Regions from separate parts of the Citricoccus parietis genome, predicted to be linked through region 2. Evidence: riboswitches for the same ligand, from Rfam matches in the RefSeq annotation. Region 2 holds a riboswitch; the other holds the start of a gene.

Region 1 (7,943 bases), on a different contig from region 2:
CCTCCGCCCGGTCAGCAGCTGCACGGTGGCCCGCTGCCCTGCATCCAACACCTTGCCGTCCGCCTCCAATGCGGCCGTCAGGGTCGTCTCCCGCAGGTGCGGCCACGGGCCCCGTTCCCGACGCCGGCCGCTCACCGGCCGTCTACCGCGCCGGCCGCCGGCGCGTGCTCGGCGTGCCACCGGCCCAGCGCCTCGGCGGCTCGTTCGATGCGGGGGAGCACCTTCCGCAACAGCTTGGGCCAGTTCGCCGGCGGGATCTCGCTCGCCGCCCCATCACGCAGGGAGGCATCGTAGATCGTCTCCAGGGCCATCCATCCCAGCCACACCCGTCCCCGGAGGGCCTCGTCGGCGTCCCGGGCGATGGCCTCCAGCTTCTCCTCGCCGTGCCACAGGGCCAGGTAGGCCGGGTTCAGTGCCGGGTCCCACACGGCGGCCAGGTCCCAGTCCAGGATCCCGGTCAGGTGCCACCGCTCTCCGGCATCTCCGTCACGTCCGACCCCTTCGACGGCAGAACGCTGCCATCGCATGTTGTGCCCGGCCAGGTCCCCGTGGACCAGTGTCGGCGTCACCACCGGATCCTCCGTCCACGCGGTGTGCGTGGTGGTCAGGGTGGCGACAGTCTCGGCCCAGCGGTCCGCTGAGGCCGCGCCTCCGGGGGCTTCCGGTGATCCGTCGGTCCAGACGCCGGGCCCGTGCGACGCCGCCAGGATCGACGGCACCGACTGCACTGCAGCGACCTTCTCCGCGGTCCAGGGGCCACGGTAGGCGAACGGCGGGCCGAGGTGGGGTGCCAGGGGAGCGGTGTCGATCCCCGCCAGCGTCCGGCACAGCTCGCGCAGCACCGGCACCTCGCCGGCGTGCGGTGGGTGCGCCTCGCCCGGGAGGTACTCCTGCACCACGGCGGCCATCCCCGCCGGCAGTCCGTCCGCCTCCCCGACCACCTCGGTCAGCGGCACGGGCACGGCGAAGGGGAGCGCCGCCGTCGTGCTGAGGATCTGCAGGGTGGCCATGCGGTCGCTGAGGTGTGCCGCGGCCTCGTGGGTGCGGGTCATCCGCACGGCGCCCACTCCGGGCAGCACGAGCACCCGGTGGAACTGTCCGCCCTCGTCGATCACGCCGGCAGGCCAGTCCGCCTCGGACAGCCGGCGAGCGAGTCCGTCGTCAGCGGCGAGGGCAGAGGCCAAGGGTCGGGCGGCCGCGGCGCAGGCGGCGGCGACGTCGTCAGGAGTCGGTGCGGAGGCCATGGATCCACGGTAGCGCGGCGGCCGGCTCTGACCGTGGCGGGACGAGGGGGTCGGAAGGCCAGGGGTCTCGGGCACTCCTACACTGGGGCGGTGACCACCCCAGCTTCGCCGTCTCCGAACGTCCCGACTCCGCCGACCCGTCCGGCAGTGTCAGAGGGGTTCGACGCCCTGGCGGCGCCCTCCGCCCGGATGGTCCGCTGGGAGATCGCCATCGTGCTGGCGCTGTCCCTGGGGAAGTCGGCGGTCTACGCGATCGTCAACCTCATCGACAAGTGGACGCAGGCGCCCCTGTCCGGGCAGACCACCACCCTGAACCCGGCGCTGGATGATCGGCAGTACTTCGACCTGATGTACCAGCTGCTGGATATCGGTTTCGCCCTGATTCCGGTGCTGTTGGTGCTGCACCTGGTGTGGATCCGGGGGCGCAACCCGTTCCGCACCTTCGGCCTGGACTTCCGCCGGCCGGGCAGGGACGTGGGCCTCGGAATCGGGCTGTTCCTGGCGATCGGCCTCGGGACCCTGGCGGTCTACGCGGCCGGACGGGCCGCCGGCGTCACCACGGCCATCGTCGGCAGCGCGCTGAACGAGTACTGGTGGACCACCCCGGTGCTGCTGTTCTCCGCCCTGCGGCACGGGCTGCTGGAGGAGATCATCGTGGTGGCGTGGCTCTTCGACCGGATCGGCTACCTGCAGCAGCGGCGCGCCGGGCTCGAACCGAGCCGGCCCGGCAGCGAGGGCGGGCTGCGCACCTGGGCGAGCGGCGCCGTCGTTCCCCTGCATCCCGCGGCTGTGCTGGTGGGCTGCGCCGTCCTGCGCGGCGCCTACCACCTCTACCAGGGGGTGGGCCCGGGGGTCGGCAACCTGCTCATGGGGCTGGTGTTCGGCGCGGTCTACCTGAGATACCGGCGGGTGATGCCGCTGGTGATCGCGCACTTCCTCCTGGATGCCGCCGGGTTCGTGGCCTACCCGTTGCTGGCGGCGGCGGGCCTGTTCGGCACCTGACCCCGGCTGCGGCACCTGACCCTGAAGGAACTACAGGGTGATGGTGCCCTTGGGGGTCTCGAAGGTGACCTCGAGGATGCCGGGGGTGCCGGAGGGCGATTCGAAGACCACGTTGAGGTCCTCGACCGTCTCCTCTGAATCGTCCAGGCCCAGCCAGCCGCGCACGCGGTCGCGGGAGCCGGCGATCGTGATGGAGGACAGTTCGGCCTGGGGTGTGTGGGCCTGCGAGGGGTGCAGGTCCTCGGTGCCCTCATCCCAGCGCAAGAGGTACGGGACCTGCGGGTCGGCGATGAGGCCCTTGATGCCGATCTGGCGCCACGTGAGTTCGCGGCCGTCCGGGAACTTGCGGTTGCCGGGCACGGACTGGCGCTCCAGGCGCTCCTCGAACGGGGCGAGGTCGTCCACGGTGACACACCAGCCCATCCAGCCGCCGCCCATCTCGGAGCGGGCGCGCACGGCCTGGCCGAACGGAGCCTTCTCGGAGGAGGGGTGGTCCAGGACCTCGACCACCTCGAGGTACTGGCGGTTGCGCAGCGGGAAGATCGCATTGCGCGTGCCGAAGCGCGGGTGGACACCGCCCTTGACGCGCTCGATGCCGAGCGTTTCGGCGAGGCGGGCCACCGTGGCGGCGAGTCCTTCTTGGGGTCCAACGGCGTACGAGACGTGATCCAGGCGCATCATGCCCATATCGTCGCACTTTCTTCAGTCACGGGCCGGTTAGGTTAACCTCACTTGAAATGTGGTCGAGGTCACAGGCCTCACGGCCGTCCGATGCTGGAGGCCGAAGTTCGTGAGGGCGATGGCCACACGAACCCCACCGTGAGGCGCATTGCGACGCTCCCTGGTGGCCGGGGATGAATCCCCGGAGCCGATCTGGCAGACTTGATGAAGGTCATGAGTGCCAGCATCAAGCCCCGGCTTGCTGGCCGGCAACCCTCCAGCTCGCGGTGGGGTGCCCCGGGTGAGGACCAGGCAGGTGCCAACCGGCACCGGCAAGCGCGGGCCACCACGCCGCGTCGGGTTGCTGGACGATGTCCGTGCCCGCCGGCACCCTGCAGGTGGCCCTGGACTGACAGGAGCCGTCACGTGACTGACACCCCCAATAACACCCCGAACGCCACCCCGAACACCGAGGCCGCCGCCGATCCGGCCCAGTGGGGCTTCGAGACCCGCCAGGTCCATGCCGGTATCCCGGAGGAGAACCCCTACGGCGCCACCGTGCTGCCGATCATCCAGTCGAACTCGTTCGACTTCCCCTCCGCGGAGGTCGCCGCGGACCGCTTCGCGTTGAAGGACCTCGGCCCGATCTACTCCCGCATCGGCAATCCCACGCAGGAGGCCGTGGAGGGCAAGATCGCCGCCCTGGAGGGCGGGGTCGGGGCACTGTTGCTGGCCTCGGGTCAGGCCGCCACCACCTTCTCCATCCTCAACCTCGCCGGTGCGGGGGACCACGTCGTCGTGTCGGCCTCGCTGTACGGCGGCACGCAGAACCTGTTCAAGCACACCCTGGCCAAGATCGGCATCATCACCACCTTCGTGCAGGATCCGGACAGCCCGGAGGCGTGGAAGAACGCCATTCAGGACAACACCAAGGCGCTGTTCGGCGAGACCCTCGGCAACCCCCGCGGGGACGTGCTGGACATCCGCGCCATCGCCGACGTCGCCCACGGGGCCGGGGTGCCGCTGATCGTGGACAACACCCTGGCCACCCCGTACCTGCTGCGTCCGATCGAGCACGGCGCGGACATCGTGGTCCACTCCGCCACCAAGTACCTCGGCGGCCACGCCGCGGCCATGGGCGGTGTGATCGTGGACGGCGGCACCTTCGACTTCGCCGCCCAGCCGGAGCGCTTCCCGGGCTTCAACACCCCGGATGAGAGCTACAACGGGATCGTCTTCGCCCGGGACCTCGGTGTGGACGGCATCCTCGGCGCCAACCTGGCCTTCGTGCTCAAGGCTCGGGTCCAGTTGCTGCGCGACTACGGCAGTGCGATCAGCCCCTTCAACGCCTTCCTCCTCAACCTGGGGCTCGAGACGCTGTCCCTGCGCATGGAGCGCCACGTGGCCAACGCCCGCCAGGTGGCCGAGTACCTGGAGGACCACGTCCTGGCCGAGACGGTCATCTTCCCGGGGCTGGCCTCCAGCCCGTGGCACGAGCGCGCCAAGCAGTACCTGCCCAAGGGCCCGGCCGGCTTCGTCTCCTTCGAGATCGCCGGCGGCCGTGAGGCCGGGGCCCGGTTTGTGGATGCACTGCGGCTGCACCACCACGTGGCCAACATCGGTGACGTCCGCTCGCTCGTCATCCACCCGGCGTCCACCACGCACTCCCAGCTCACCGAGGAGGAGCAGCGTGCCGCCGGCGTGACCCCCGGCCTGGTCCGCCTGTCCGTGGGCGTGGAGAGCATCGAGGACATCCTGGCCGATCTTGACAACGGCTTCGCCGCGGCTGACGTGAGCGCCTAGGTCCGGAGGTATTCGCATGACCACCACCACCCCCCAGCCGACCTCCACGGGCCTCCCCGAGGGCGGCCTGCACACCCAGCGCATCGGCGCCCTGGACTTCGAGACCGGTGGGCACCTGCCGGAGGCGGAGATCGCCTACGAGACCTGGGGCAGGCTCAACGCCGAGAAGTCGAACGCCGTGCTGGTGCTGCATGCCCTGACCGGGTCCACGCACGTGGCGGCCTCCTCCGGTGGTCCGGAGGAGGGCTGGTGGGAGGGCGTCGTCGGCCCCGGCTGCGCCATCGACACCAACACCTGGTTCGTGATCGCCCCGAACATCCTGGGCGGTTGCTACGGGAGTACCGGACCGTCCTCGCTGGACCCGGAGGGCAATCCCTGGGGCTCCCGCTTCCCGTTCACCACCATCCGCGATTCCGTCCACGCCGAGGCGCGGTTGGCGGACGCGCTGGGCATCGTGCGCTTCCAGGCGGTGATCGGCGGCTCCATGGGAGGCGCCCGCGCCCTGGAGTGGGCCGCGACCTACCCCGACCGCGTGGCCGGCATGGCCGTCATCGCCTGCGGCGCGCATTCGACCGCCGAGCAGATCGCCTTCGCTCAGGCGCAGGTGCAGTCCATCACCCTGGACCCGAACTTCCGCGGCGGGGACTACTATCCGGGCCCGACGCCGGACGGCGGCCTGGGCATCGCCCGCAAGATCGCGCACATCACCTACCGGTCCGAACCGGACATGGTCGCCCGCTTCGGGCGCGCCGCGCAGCCCGAGGAGAACCCGTTCGGCGAGCCGGTCCGGCGGCAGGGGCGCTATCAGGTCGAGTCCTACCTGGACTACCAGGCGGCCAAGCTGGTCAAGCGCTTCGACGCCAACAGCTACCTGGTCCTGACCGAGGCCCTGATGAGCCACGACGTCTCCCGCGGCCGGGGCCCGGAGGCAGAGGTGCTCGGCTCCATCCGGGTGACACCGTTCATCGCCGCCGTCGAGTCCGACCGCCTGTACTTCCCGGGCCAGTCCCAGGAACTCGCGCGCCAACTGCCCGGTGACGTCACGGTGCACATGATCGATTCGCCGATCGGTCATGACGGGTTCCTGACGGACCTGGACCAGGTGGCCGCGGAGATGACGCGGGTGCTCGGACTCTAGGTCCTCACCCGCCGCGCTCAGTCGGCCCGGCCCGTCCCGCAATGCCCCGTGTCAGGGCCAGATGGCCGCCGAGGAATCCTGCAGATGCCGCGACGGCGTTGCCGGCCGCAGCCAGTCCGACCCCGAGGGTGTGACGGTCCCGGAGGCGGGCGACGAGGGACCCCAGGAACAGGAAGACGGCGGCATCCGTTCCCAGCGAGTGGACCGCGCCGATCCGGTAATCGGTCCCTTCGGTCTCCGTCCAATCGGCAGCGCCGGCGAGGGCTGTCGGAATCGCGGCCAGCAACCCTGCCGAGACCAGGAGCGTGGCGCCGCGGCGTGACGGCTTCCCGCCGGCCAGGTCGAGGAGGGAGGCCCCCATCCAACTACCGAGGGTGATGTCGGTGAGGGGCGGGTGTACCGAGTGGCCGAGGGCGTTGGTGTGGAAGGGGCTGTGGCGCACCCGGTCGAGGATCGGCCCGTAGACGAATCGCTGGGCCTCGGCCAGGCGTTCCGCCATAGAACTCTCGGCCACCGTGCGCAATATCGCTGCCGAGAGGGGTTCTGAGTCCGTTGTCCTGCGCATGGGGGTCAGCTCCTGGTGCCGACGGAGAGCAGGTACTCCATCTCGAACCGGGCTGCGTCGGCGGTTCCACGGTTCCAGGTCGTCATCAGGTCATCGAGCGCGGAGTCGAATTCGTCCAGCCGGCCCTGGCTCCTGGCATGGGCCCGAGTGGAGATGGTGGGGCCGTAGGACGCGATGAAGTGCGCGGCGAAGTCACCGGGCCGCGGGAAGGCCGTGACCTCCAAGACCCCATGATCGGCGGAGTGGAACTGGACCCGTCCGCCGAAGAGCTCGGCCAGGTGGTCAGCGCTGCCCCATAGGGGTGCCGGTTGCGCCCCGGGTGGTGGCGCCGGTGCGAACGGTTTCATGGTCCGGAAAAGCGCGCCCACCATGCCCTCCGGAGTCCAGCTCAGCAGGGCGATCCTTCCGCCGGGCCGGCAGACCCGCACCATCTCGTCGGCGGATGGCTGATGATGGGGCGCGAACATGACACCGATCGATGACATCACCACGTCGTATGAGCCCTGCCCGAAGGGGAGGTGCTCAGCGTCGGCCTCGACCCATTCGAGGTCGAGGTTCTCGGCCTCTGCCCGGCGACGGCCGGCGTCGAGCAGTTCCGGGGTGAGATCGCTGGCGGTGACCGCGGCCCCGGCGGCAGCGGCCGGGAGGGAGGCGTTGCCCGTTCCGGCGGCCACGTCGAGGACGCGGTCCCCAGCGCCGATTCCGGCGGCGCGGACCAGGCGTGGTCCCAGGGGCAGGAGAAACCTCTCCACCATGGTGGGGTAATCGCCCGAGGCCCACATCCCTCGATGCTTCTTCTTCAGGTCCAGATCGGATGGTTCGGGCACAGGCGTCGTTGACATGACGGGACTTCCTGGGAGATGCGAGGAACCGTTCCCCGCAGGAGAATTATCCCACCGCGTCCTCAGTGGGGGGAGCCCTCGACGCCGCCGGGTTGAGCCCGGCAGCCCTATGATCCGGAGCTGTCCGCGCCCTGGGGCATCGGGTGCCCGAACATCGGCTCGGCGAGTGGCCGCTTCGGGGACAGCCCGTCACCGGAGGACTGGCGCCGCAACCGCCGCAGCACCCAGGGCATCAGGTGCTCACGGGCCCAGAGCACGTCCTCGGTGGCTGCTTGACGCCACGTGCGCGGCACCGGCGGCTTCGGCTCCAACGGCACCAGGTCGTGGGGGACGTTGAGGGTCTCCAGCACCATGGCGGTGATCGTGTGGTGCCCTGTGGGGGAGAAGTGCAGCCGGTCCGCGGCCCACATCTCCTTCCGGGTCAGCTCGCGCAGGGCCCATAGATCCGCCACCACAGCCTCGTGCCGCAAGGCCACGGTGTGCACGTTCTCGTTGTAGATCGCCACCTTGCCGCGGATGCGACCCATCACAGGGGTGTCCCGGATGTCAGGGCCGGTGAAGAGCACCACCGTGGCCCCGCTGGCGGCGAGGTTCCCGACCAGGTCGTCCAGCTTCTGGGCAATCGCGTCCGGGTCCCCGCCCGGCCGGATCACGTCGTTCCCCCCGGCGCAGAGGGTGATGAGGTCCGG
Region 2 (7,943 bases):
CTCCTTCGGTCCGTGGACTGTGGCCTTCTGCATCACCGGGCTGTTCTCCGGCTCCTCCTACATCGCGATCGTGGAGCTGAGCTACCGGACCGGGATCTCCGCCGTCTGGTACGGCGTGGCGGAGACCGTGCAGATCCTGTTGATCGCGCTGCTGCTGGTCAAACCGCTGCGGGAGAAGCTCGTGGTGACGGTGACCGGCATCATCGGGGACCGCTTCGGCCGTGCCGCGAAGGCCATCGGCTCGGTCATCACCGGGCTGACGTTCCCCATGTACTCCGTGGCCACCACCATCGCGTTCGCCTCCGCCTTGCACGTGGTGACGGACCTGTCCCTGCCGCTGTCTGTGGCCGCCACCGCCGTGGTCCTGCTGGTGTTCCTCTCCGGCGGCGGGATGCGCTCGGTCGGCTTCAGCCAGACCATGAACGTCATCATGATCGGGCTGATGTTCCTCGTCGGCGTCTGGGTGCTGCTCGCCAACCCGGGCTTCGGCGGCGCAGACGGGCTCGTGGCCCGCGCCGCCGAGGCGCCCGAGATGCTCGACCTCTCCAACGCCGGGGTGTCCCTGATCGTGGCCTGGTTCGGCACCTTCATCATCAACGTGCCCCTGGCCCAGGCGGCCTTCCAGATGTCCATGTCCGCACGCACCCCGGAGGACGGCCAGCGGGGCCTGTACCGAGCCGCCGTCCTCGGCATCCCGTTGATCCTGCTGGGCGTGGTCATCGGCGTGGCCGCCGCCCTGGTGCAGCCGGGCGAGGCCTTGCCGCTCGTGGCCATCCCCGAGTACATCGCGAGCGTGGTGCCGCCCTGGGCGGCGGGGATCTTCTTCGTGGGGCTGTGGGCCTGCGCGCTCGGCTGGGCCGGACCCTGCCAGTTCTCCGGGGCCACCTCGCTGGGGAGGGACCTCGGATCGGCGCTGAACCCGGCGGCCTCGGAGCGGCAGCTGGTCCGCTACACCCGCGTGGCCCTGGTCGGGCTGACCGTGGTCATGGTGGTCTTCGCCCTGCTGCGCACCGAGGAGTCGGCGTGGTGGAACGTGATGGCCTGGACCCTGCGCAACGGGGCCACCCTGGCGCCGGTGCTCGCCGCGTTCTTCTGGCCGCTGGCCACCCGGTCCGCTGCGCTGACGGCCATGCTGGCCGGGTTCGGCGTGGGCATGAGCTGGTACGCGGCCTCCGGCTTCCACGCCACCGACTTCTTTCTGGGCATGCACCCGGTCTGGGTGGGCATGACCGCCAACCTGCTGGGCATGGTGCTCGTCTCCCTGGCGCAGTCGCGGTGGCGGCTGGTGGCGCCCGGCCGGGAGCGCCAGCGCGGGGTCACCGCGATCATCGCGGCCGGGCTGATCGTGGTGGCCGCTGCGGCATTGTGGCCCTGGCTGGTGCAGTTCGGGCTGGTGGGCCTGGCCATGCTCGCGGCCATGATCACGGTCTTCGTGGCGGTGGTCCTGCTGACCGAGGGCACACCGGCGCCCGACGCCGGCCCGGACCCCGTGGATGAGGCCGTCCCGTCCCGCTCAGAGCCGGCTTCCTGACCGGCGGAATCCTCGCCTACCGTGGTCATCACCACCGCACGCCAGGAGGACCCCGTGAACGACCTGATCCCGACTGAGCCCGTTGGCGCTCCGGTCACCGACACGCCCACCAACACCGTCACGGACCCTGCCGCCGTGGCGCGGGTGCATGAGCGCCTGCTGGTCCCGAACTTCCCGCCCCGTGAATTGGTCTCGGTGGAGGAGCTGCTCGAGGACGTCGCCCGGGGCTCGGCCACGGTGCGCGTGGTCGGCGAGGCGTCGGACCCCGTGGCCGTGGCCATCATCGCGACCTTCGCCGACTCCCCGGCCGTGCTGCTGAGCTATGTGGCCATTCGTGCCGACCAGCGCGGGCGGGGCGTGGGCACGGCGCTGCTGTCCGGGCTGCTGGCCGGCATCACCGCGGACGCGGAGGTCTCGGTGGTGCTCGCCGAGGTGGAGCACCCCGACCATCATCAGGCCCACCCCGTGCACGGGGACCCGGCGGCACGGCTGCGGTTCTATGCCCGGCTCGGTGGACAGATCCTGGACGTGCCCTACTTCCAGCCGCCGGTCGACGAGACGCAGGACGCCGTCTACGGCATGCTCCTGCTGGTCCTGGCCGCGCCGGAGCGCTTCGTCCGCGGGCAGCGGCTGCTGCCGGAGGCGGGACTGGCCGCAGCCCTGAAGGAGTTCATGGCTGGGACCGATCCGGAGCGGTATCCCGTCGGCTCCGTGCTGGAGGCCGCTGGCCATCCAGAGGGCGTCCGGATGCTGACCGTCGAGGAGCTGGGCCGCGCCCCGGTGGCCCACCGCCCGTGAGCCGACCGCAGGACCTCTGCCGGTGTCCCTGACCCTGGCCCCGCACCGCCGCGGGGCTACTGCATCCGGGTGGACTCCGCGTCGATGAAATGCTGCGCCCGCTGGAGGGTGTGCGAGGAGTAGGTGCCGCCGGCCCGCGCGTCGAGCAGGACGGACTGTTCCACGTCCACGAGCTGGCGGCGCAATTCGCGGTGCTGCTGGGCGTGACCGTCCGGATCGTCGTCATTGACCATGGCGGCCAACGCCTCCGTGGCGGCCAGGCCCCGGCTCCGGGTCCGCTCCAGCACCTCGGGGGCGAAGGGTCTGCCGTTCTCCCGCCGCAGTGCCTGGTTGTCCAGGAAGGCCTCGCGGGCGGCGATGATCTCCTCGGCCAGGCGGGTGACCTCGCGGCCCTCGGCCTCCTCGTTGGTGCCCTTGATGCCGAGGACGCGGATCAGCAGGGGCAGCGTGCCGCCCTGGACCACCAGGGTGATGATGGCGACGGTGAAGGCGATCAGGATCAGCTCGGCCCGGTAGGGGATGTCCGAGGGCAGCGACTGGGCCGCCGCCAGGGTGACGGCCCCGCGCATCCCGGACCAGGCCAGCACGGCACCACCGCGCCACCCGAGGCTGTGGGTGGCTTGGAACTGTGCGTCCGCACGCCACCGCTGCAGCCGCGCCGCGCGGCGTGGATTGGCGTCCTGATCGCCCTCGGCGACGGCTTCCAGGGCCGCGTCCAGCTGCTCGGCAACGCCGGGGATCCGGCGCTGACGGGCCCGGAGGCGGGCGATCAGCGGGACCACGAACAGGATGCGGACCACGAAGAGCATCACGGTGCAGGCGGCCGCGAGGGCGACGGCCATCCACAGTCCCCGGTCGGAGGACTCGGCGTCCGCGACGATGGAGGTGATCTCGAAGCCCATCAGCAGGAACACGCCGTTCTCCAGCAGCAACTGGATGGTCCGCCAGTTGGTGCGGTCGGTGATGCGGTCCACGGCACTGAAGCGTTTGGGCGCCTGATGCCCGGTGATCAGCCCGGCCGCCACCACGGCGATGACGCCCGAGGCGTGCAGGTTCTCCGCCGGCATGTAGGCCAGGAACGGCACGGTCAGCGAGATCGCGGTGGTGAGCACGGGCTGCTGGCGGATCCGGGACCGGGCCCACACCGTGAGGGCACCCACCAGCAGCCCGACCGCCACCCCCGCGATGACCGCGTAGACGAAGTCGCCGATGGCGCCCCAGAACGTGATGCTGCCGGCGGTGGCGGCAATGGCGGTGCGGAGCATGACGAGTGCCGTGGCGTCATTGACTAGCCCCTCCCCCTCGAGGATCATCACCAGCCTCGGCGGCAGCCCCAGCTTCTTGCCGATGGACGTGGCGGCCACGGCGTCCGGCGGGCTGATCACGGCCCCCAGTGCCACCGCGGCGGCGAAGCCGATGTCCGGCAGCACCCACCAGATCAACCACCCGGTGGCGAAGGCGGAGGCGATCACTAGCAGGACGGACAGGGCGCTGATCGTCTCAAGGTCCCGGCGGAAATCCGTGATGGGGACGTTGACTGCGGCCGAGTAGAGGATCGGCGGCAGCGCGATCATGAGGATCCACTCCGGCTCCAGCAGGATCCTGGGCGCGCCGGGGATCAGGCTGCAGGCGATGCCGACGATGACCAGCAGGATGGGTGCGGCCACGCCCAGCTTCGGCGCGAAGAGTGACACGAGGACGATGATCAGGATGCCGGCCACGGCCAGCAGTGCGAATTCTTCCAAGGGGCCTCCCCGTTCCGGTGGCTGGCGTCACCACTGCCCGTCCAGACTAATCCCGGCGCCGTAGCACGGCTTCACCGGTTTGGCCCGGGCCTGGGCCCCGGACGTACAGTGGAATCGACCATCCCGAGCGGCCGAGAGATCTGGCTCTGTGACGCCGCAGCAACCCGTGGTCGACGCCGGCCCCTTTCCGGGCACGGCATCGGCCACCAGGTGCTACCGCCAGATTCGATGGAAAGAAGGTTCTGTCTTGTCTGTTGCCCCGAACACCACCACCGCCGAAACTGGCGCCCTCCCCGCTCCGCTGCCGGGCCCCCTGCCGGACTCTCTCCTGAACTCCGCCGACACCACCGCCCACCCCGGCCGCCCCGCGAACCTGCTCCACGGCGGTCTCGGCGACGGCCACCCGGTGGACGAGGCTGACCGCCTGGCCTTCTGGGATCAGGCCGCGCGCCGCCTCGACTGGCAGACGCCGTGGCACACCACCCACTCGTGGACGGCCCCGGACCCGGAGGCCGAACGCGGCCCGGAGATCCGCTGGTTCGAGGGCGGCACCCTCAACGTCGCGGTGAACTGCGTGGACCGGCACGTGGACGCCGGCCGCGGGGACAAGGTGGCGCTGTACTTCGAGGGGGAGCCCGGCGACCGCCGCGCCGTGACCTACGCGCAGTTGCAGAAGGAGGTCAGCCAGGCCGCGAATGCGCTGACCGAGCTGGGCATCGGGAAGGGCGACCGCGTGGTCGTCTACCTGCCCGTGCTGGTGGAGACCATCGTCATCACCCTGGCCTGCGCCCGGATCGGTGCCGTGCACTCGCTCGTGTTCGGCGGCTTCTCCGCCGAGGCCCTGAAGTTCCGCGTGGAGGACACCGGCGCCAAGCTCCTGGTGACCTCCGAGGGCCAGTTCCGCCGTGGGAAGGCCGTCCCGGTCAAGGCGAACGCGGACGAGGCCGTCTCCGGCGAGAACAACATCGAGCATGTGCTGGTGCTCAACCGCACCGGGCATGTGGACGTGGACTGGGTCGAGGGCCGGGACGTCTGGTGGCACGAGATCGTGGACCGCCAGCCCGTCACGCACGCCCCCGAAGCCTTCGACGCCGAGACCGAGCTGTTCATCATGTACACCTCCGGCACCACGGGCCAGCCCAAGGGACTCGTGCACACCTCCGGCGGGTACCTGACACAGGCAAGCTGGTCCTACGACTACCTGTTCTCGAACCCGGATGTCACCGCGCGGGACCAGGACGTCCACTGGTGCACGGCGGACCTGGCCTGGGTCACCGCCCACACCTACGAGATCTACGGGCCGCTCTCCAACGGCGTCACGCAGGTCATCTACGAGGGGGTGCCCAACGCCCCGCACCCGGGCCGCCACTTCGAGGTCATCGAGCGCTACGGCGTCACCAGCTACTACACCGCACCCACCCTGGTCCGCTCCCTCATGGGCTGGTTCCCCGAGGGCATCCCCACGGACTATGACCTCTCCTCCATCCGTCTCGTCGGCACCGTCGGCGAGGCCGTGAATCCGGAGGCCTGGACCTGGGCACGCACGCAGATCGGCCGGGACCGGCTGTCCACCTTGGACGGTGAGGCACAGGCCGAAACCGGCGACGCCGGCGCACAGGTCCCGCGCGATGGTTCCGTGGGCGTGCCCATGGTGGACACCTGGTGGCAATCCGAGACCGGGGCGACCATCCTCTCCCCGCGGCAGGACGACGAGCGGTTCAAGCCCGGTTGCGGTTCCCGTCCGTTGCCGGGCGTGGACGTGGCCGTGGTGGACGACTCCGGCGCGCCCGTGGCCGCCGGCCTGCAGGGCAAGGCCGTGATCACCCGCACCGGACCGGCCATGGCCCGCACCGTCTGGGGCAATTCGCGGCGCTACTACTCCTCCTATTGGAAGGACTACGCCGAGCAGGGCTGGTTCCTGGCCGGGGACGGCGCGAAGTATGACGAGGACGGGGACATCTGGATCCTGGGCCGGATCGACGACGTCATCAACATCTCCGGCCACCGTCTGTCCACCATAGAGATCGAGTCGGCCCTGGTCTCCCACCCCGGCGTGGTGGAGGCCGGCGTCTGCCCCGTGCCGGACGCCAAGACCGGCCACGCTGCCGTCGCCTTCGTGGTGGCCCGGGCGGGCGTAGGCGAGGAATCCGCCGAGGCCTTGCGCCAGCACGTGGGCACCGTGATCGGCCCGGTGGCCAAGCCGCGGGACGTTGTCTTCGTGCCGGACGTGCCGAAGACGCGCTCGGGCAAGATCATGCGGCGCCTGCTCACCCAGCTCTACGAGGGCACCGCCCTGGGGGACACCACGTCCCTGCAGAACGAGCCGTGCGTCGGGCAGATCGCCGACGTCATGGCCGCCCGCCGCTGAACGGTTGAGTCTGGAGGGATTCACGCAATCAGCCGCATAATGTGTGAATCGCTCCAGACTCAACGAGGCCGGGCGGCTTAGTCGTCGGCCTTGCCGTAGGTCCAGTATGAGGACAGGGACAGCATCCTCCGGTCCACGCCGCGCTCCTCGGTCAGATGCCGGCGCAGGCGCTTGACCATGGACTTCTCCCCATGGACGAAGGCGTGCACCCGTCCGGCGGGCCACTCGGACCGGCCGATCCCCTCCACGGTGGCCGCCAGTTGCGAGCGCCCGAGCCGGTACTCGCCGCCACGGTGCAGCCACGTCACCCCCACGCCCGAGGGCACCGTCAGTTCCCATTCGTCGGCGGGTCCGCCCACCTCGATGAAGGCCTGCCCTGCGGCGCCATCCGGCAGCGCGGCGAGCGCGGCGGAGATCGCAGGCAAGGCCGATTCGTCCCCCACGAGCAGATGAGCGTCTGCGGTCAGGTCCGGGGCGTACTTGCCGCCCGGACCGGCGAAGGCCACCGCATCCCCCACCTGCGCTGCCGCCGCCCAGGGTCCGGCCACCCCGGAATCCCCGTGCAGCACGAAGTCGATCACCACGGTCCCGGCCTCGGTGTCCACCGAGTGCACCGTGTAGGTGCGGCGGACGGGGCGCTGGTGCTTCGGCAGTGACTTGCGCAGCGCCTGCACGTCGTAGGGCGGGGTCAGCCCCAGGGCTGGGTCCACGATGAGGATCTTGACGTACTTGTCCGTGAAGTGGTTGTCCCGGAAGTCGGCGAACCCCCGTCCCCCGAGGGTCAGCCGCTGGAAGTGCTCCCCCAGCCGCTCGGTGGAGACCACGTCCAGGACCACCTGCTTGCCCTTGCGGCGATCCGACGAATCGCGGGTCTCCACCGGCCCCAGCGCCCCGCGCCCTACCACGCCGTCCCGGTCATCGCCGTCCGCGTGGCCGTACTGGCCGTGCTGACCGTGGTCGCTGCGCTCCTGACGCCCGCCGTGCCGGTGGCGCCTGCGGTGGTGGTGGTCGTCCTTGCCGTACTTGTCCCGCTTGCCGCTCTTGCCCACGGTGCCGCCGGCCGCCACCTGCTCGCGCAATCGGGCTGCCTTCAGGGCGTACTGCGCCGCCTTGTACTCGTACTTGGCCACGGCATAGCGTTCCCGGGCCGCACGGTACCGCTCGTACGCTTCCTCGGCGTCCGGCTCGGGGCTCCCGCCCGCCGGCCGGCCAATCCCAGCCGTTGGTCCCGCCGCCGCGTTCGGTGCCGCTGGATTCCCTGCCGCCGCGCTCGCCGTCTCCGGGCTCTCTGCCGTCGGGTGCCCTGCCGTCGGGACATTCTCGTCTGTGCTGCCCATGGGTCCTTCCTGTGGCACGTCATCGTGCCTCCAGCTCAGCCTAGGGTCTGAGACGAGGAGCCGATAGGCGCGTCCGACAGCCGCCGCACCCCGGACCGGTCCGGCAGCACGCGGGTCACGCCGTCCAGCTCGAGCACGTGGATCGGTGTCCCGTAGACCTCACT

Evidence for each region. Region 2 has a riboswitch for S-adenosylmethionine ahead of ACFFIO_RS13860 (AMP-binding protein). Riboswitches for the same ligand answer to the same signal wherever they lie in the genome.
Region 1: it holds a riboswitch for S-adenosylmethionine, as region 2 does, so the genes downstream of both, ACFFIO_RS10315 (O-acetylhomoserine aminocarboxypropyltransferase/cysteine synthase family protein) here and ACFFIO_RS13860 (AMP-binding protein) in region 2, are expected to answer to the same signal.

What each region holds. Positions count from the first base shown of each region.
Region 1 covers NZ_JBHLWH010000027.1:262,658-270,600, reverse strand. The annotation lists gene zapE (cell division protein ZapE) at 1-135, opposite strand, end outside; gene ACFFIO_RS10330 (phosphotransferase) at 132-1,244, opposite strand; gene ACFFIO_RS10325 (CPBP family intramembrane glutamic endopeptidase) at 1,335-2,246, shown strand; gene ACFFIO_RS10320 (VOC family protein) at 2,277-2,933, opposite strand; SAM riboswitch class IV at 3,137-3,251, shown strand; gene ACFFIO_RS10315 (O-acetylhomoserine aminocarboxypropyltransferase/cysteine synthase family protein) at 3,333-4,709, shown strand; gene metX (homoserine O-acetyltransferase MetX) at 4,726-5,847, shown strand; gene ACFFIO_RS10305 (DUF2231 domain-containing protein) at 5,852-6,412, opposite strand; gene ACFFIO_RS10300 (class I SAM-dependent methyltransferase) at 6,418-7,254, opposite strand; gene ACFFIO_RS10295 (SGNH/GDSL hydrolase family protein) at 7,362-7,943, opposite strand, start outside.
Region 2 covers NZ_JBHLWH010000039.1:170,891-178,833, reverse strand. The annotation lists gene ACFFIO_RS13875 (sodium:solute symporter family protein) at 1-1,531, shown strand, start outside; gene ACFFIO_RS13870 (GNAT family N-acetyltransferase) at 1,553-2,329, shown strand; gene ACFFIO_RS13865 (cation:proton antiporter) at 2,386-4,074, opposite strand; SAM riboswitch class I at 4,190-4,309, shown strand; gene ACFFIO_RS13860 (AMP-binding protein) at 4,322-6,442, shown strand; gene ACFFIO_RS13855 (siderophore-interacting protein) at 6,520-7,779, opposite strand; gene ACFFIO_RS13850 (heme ABC transporter ATP-binding protein) at 7,815-7,943, opposite strand, start outside.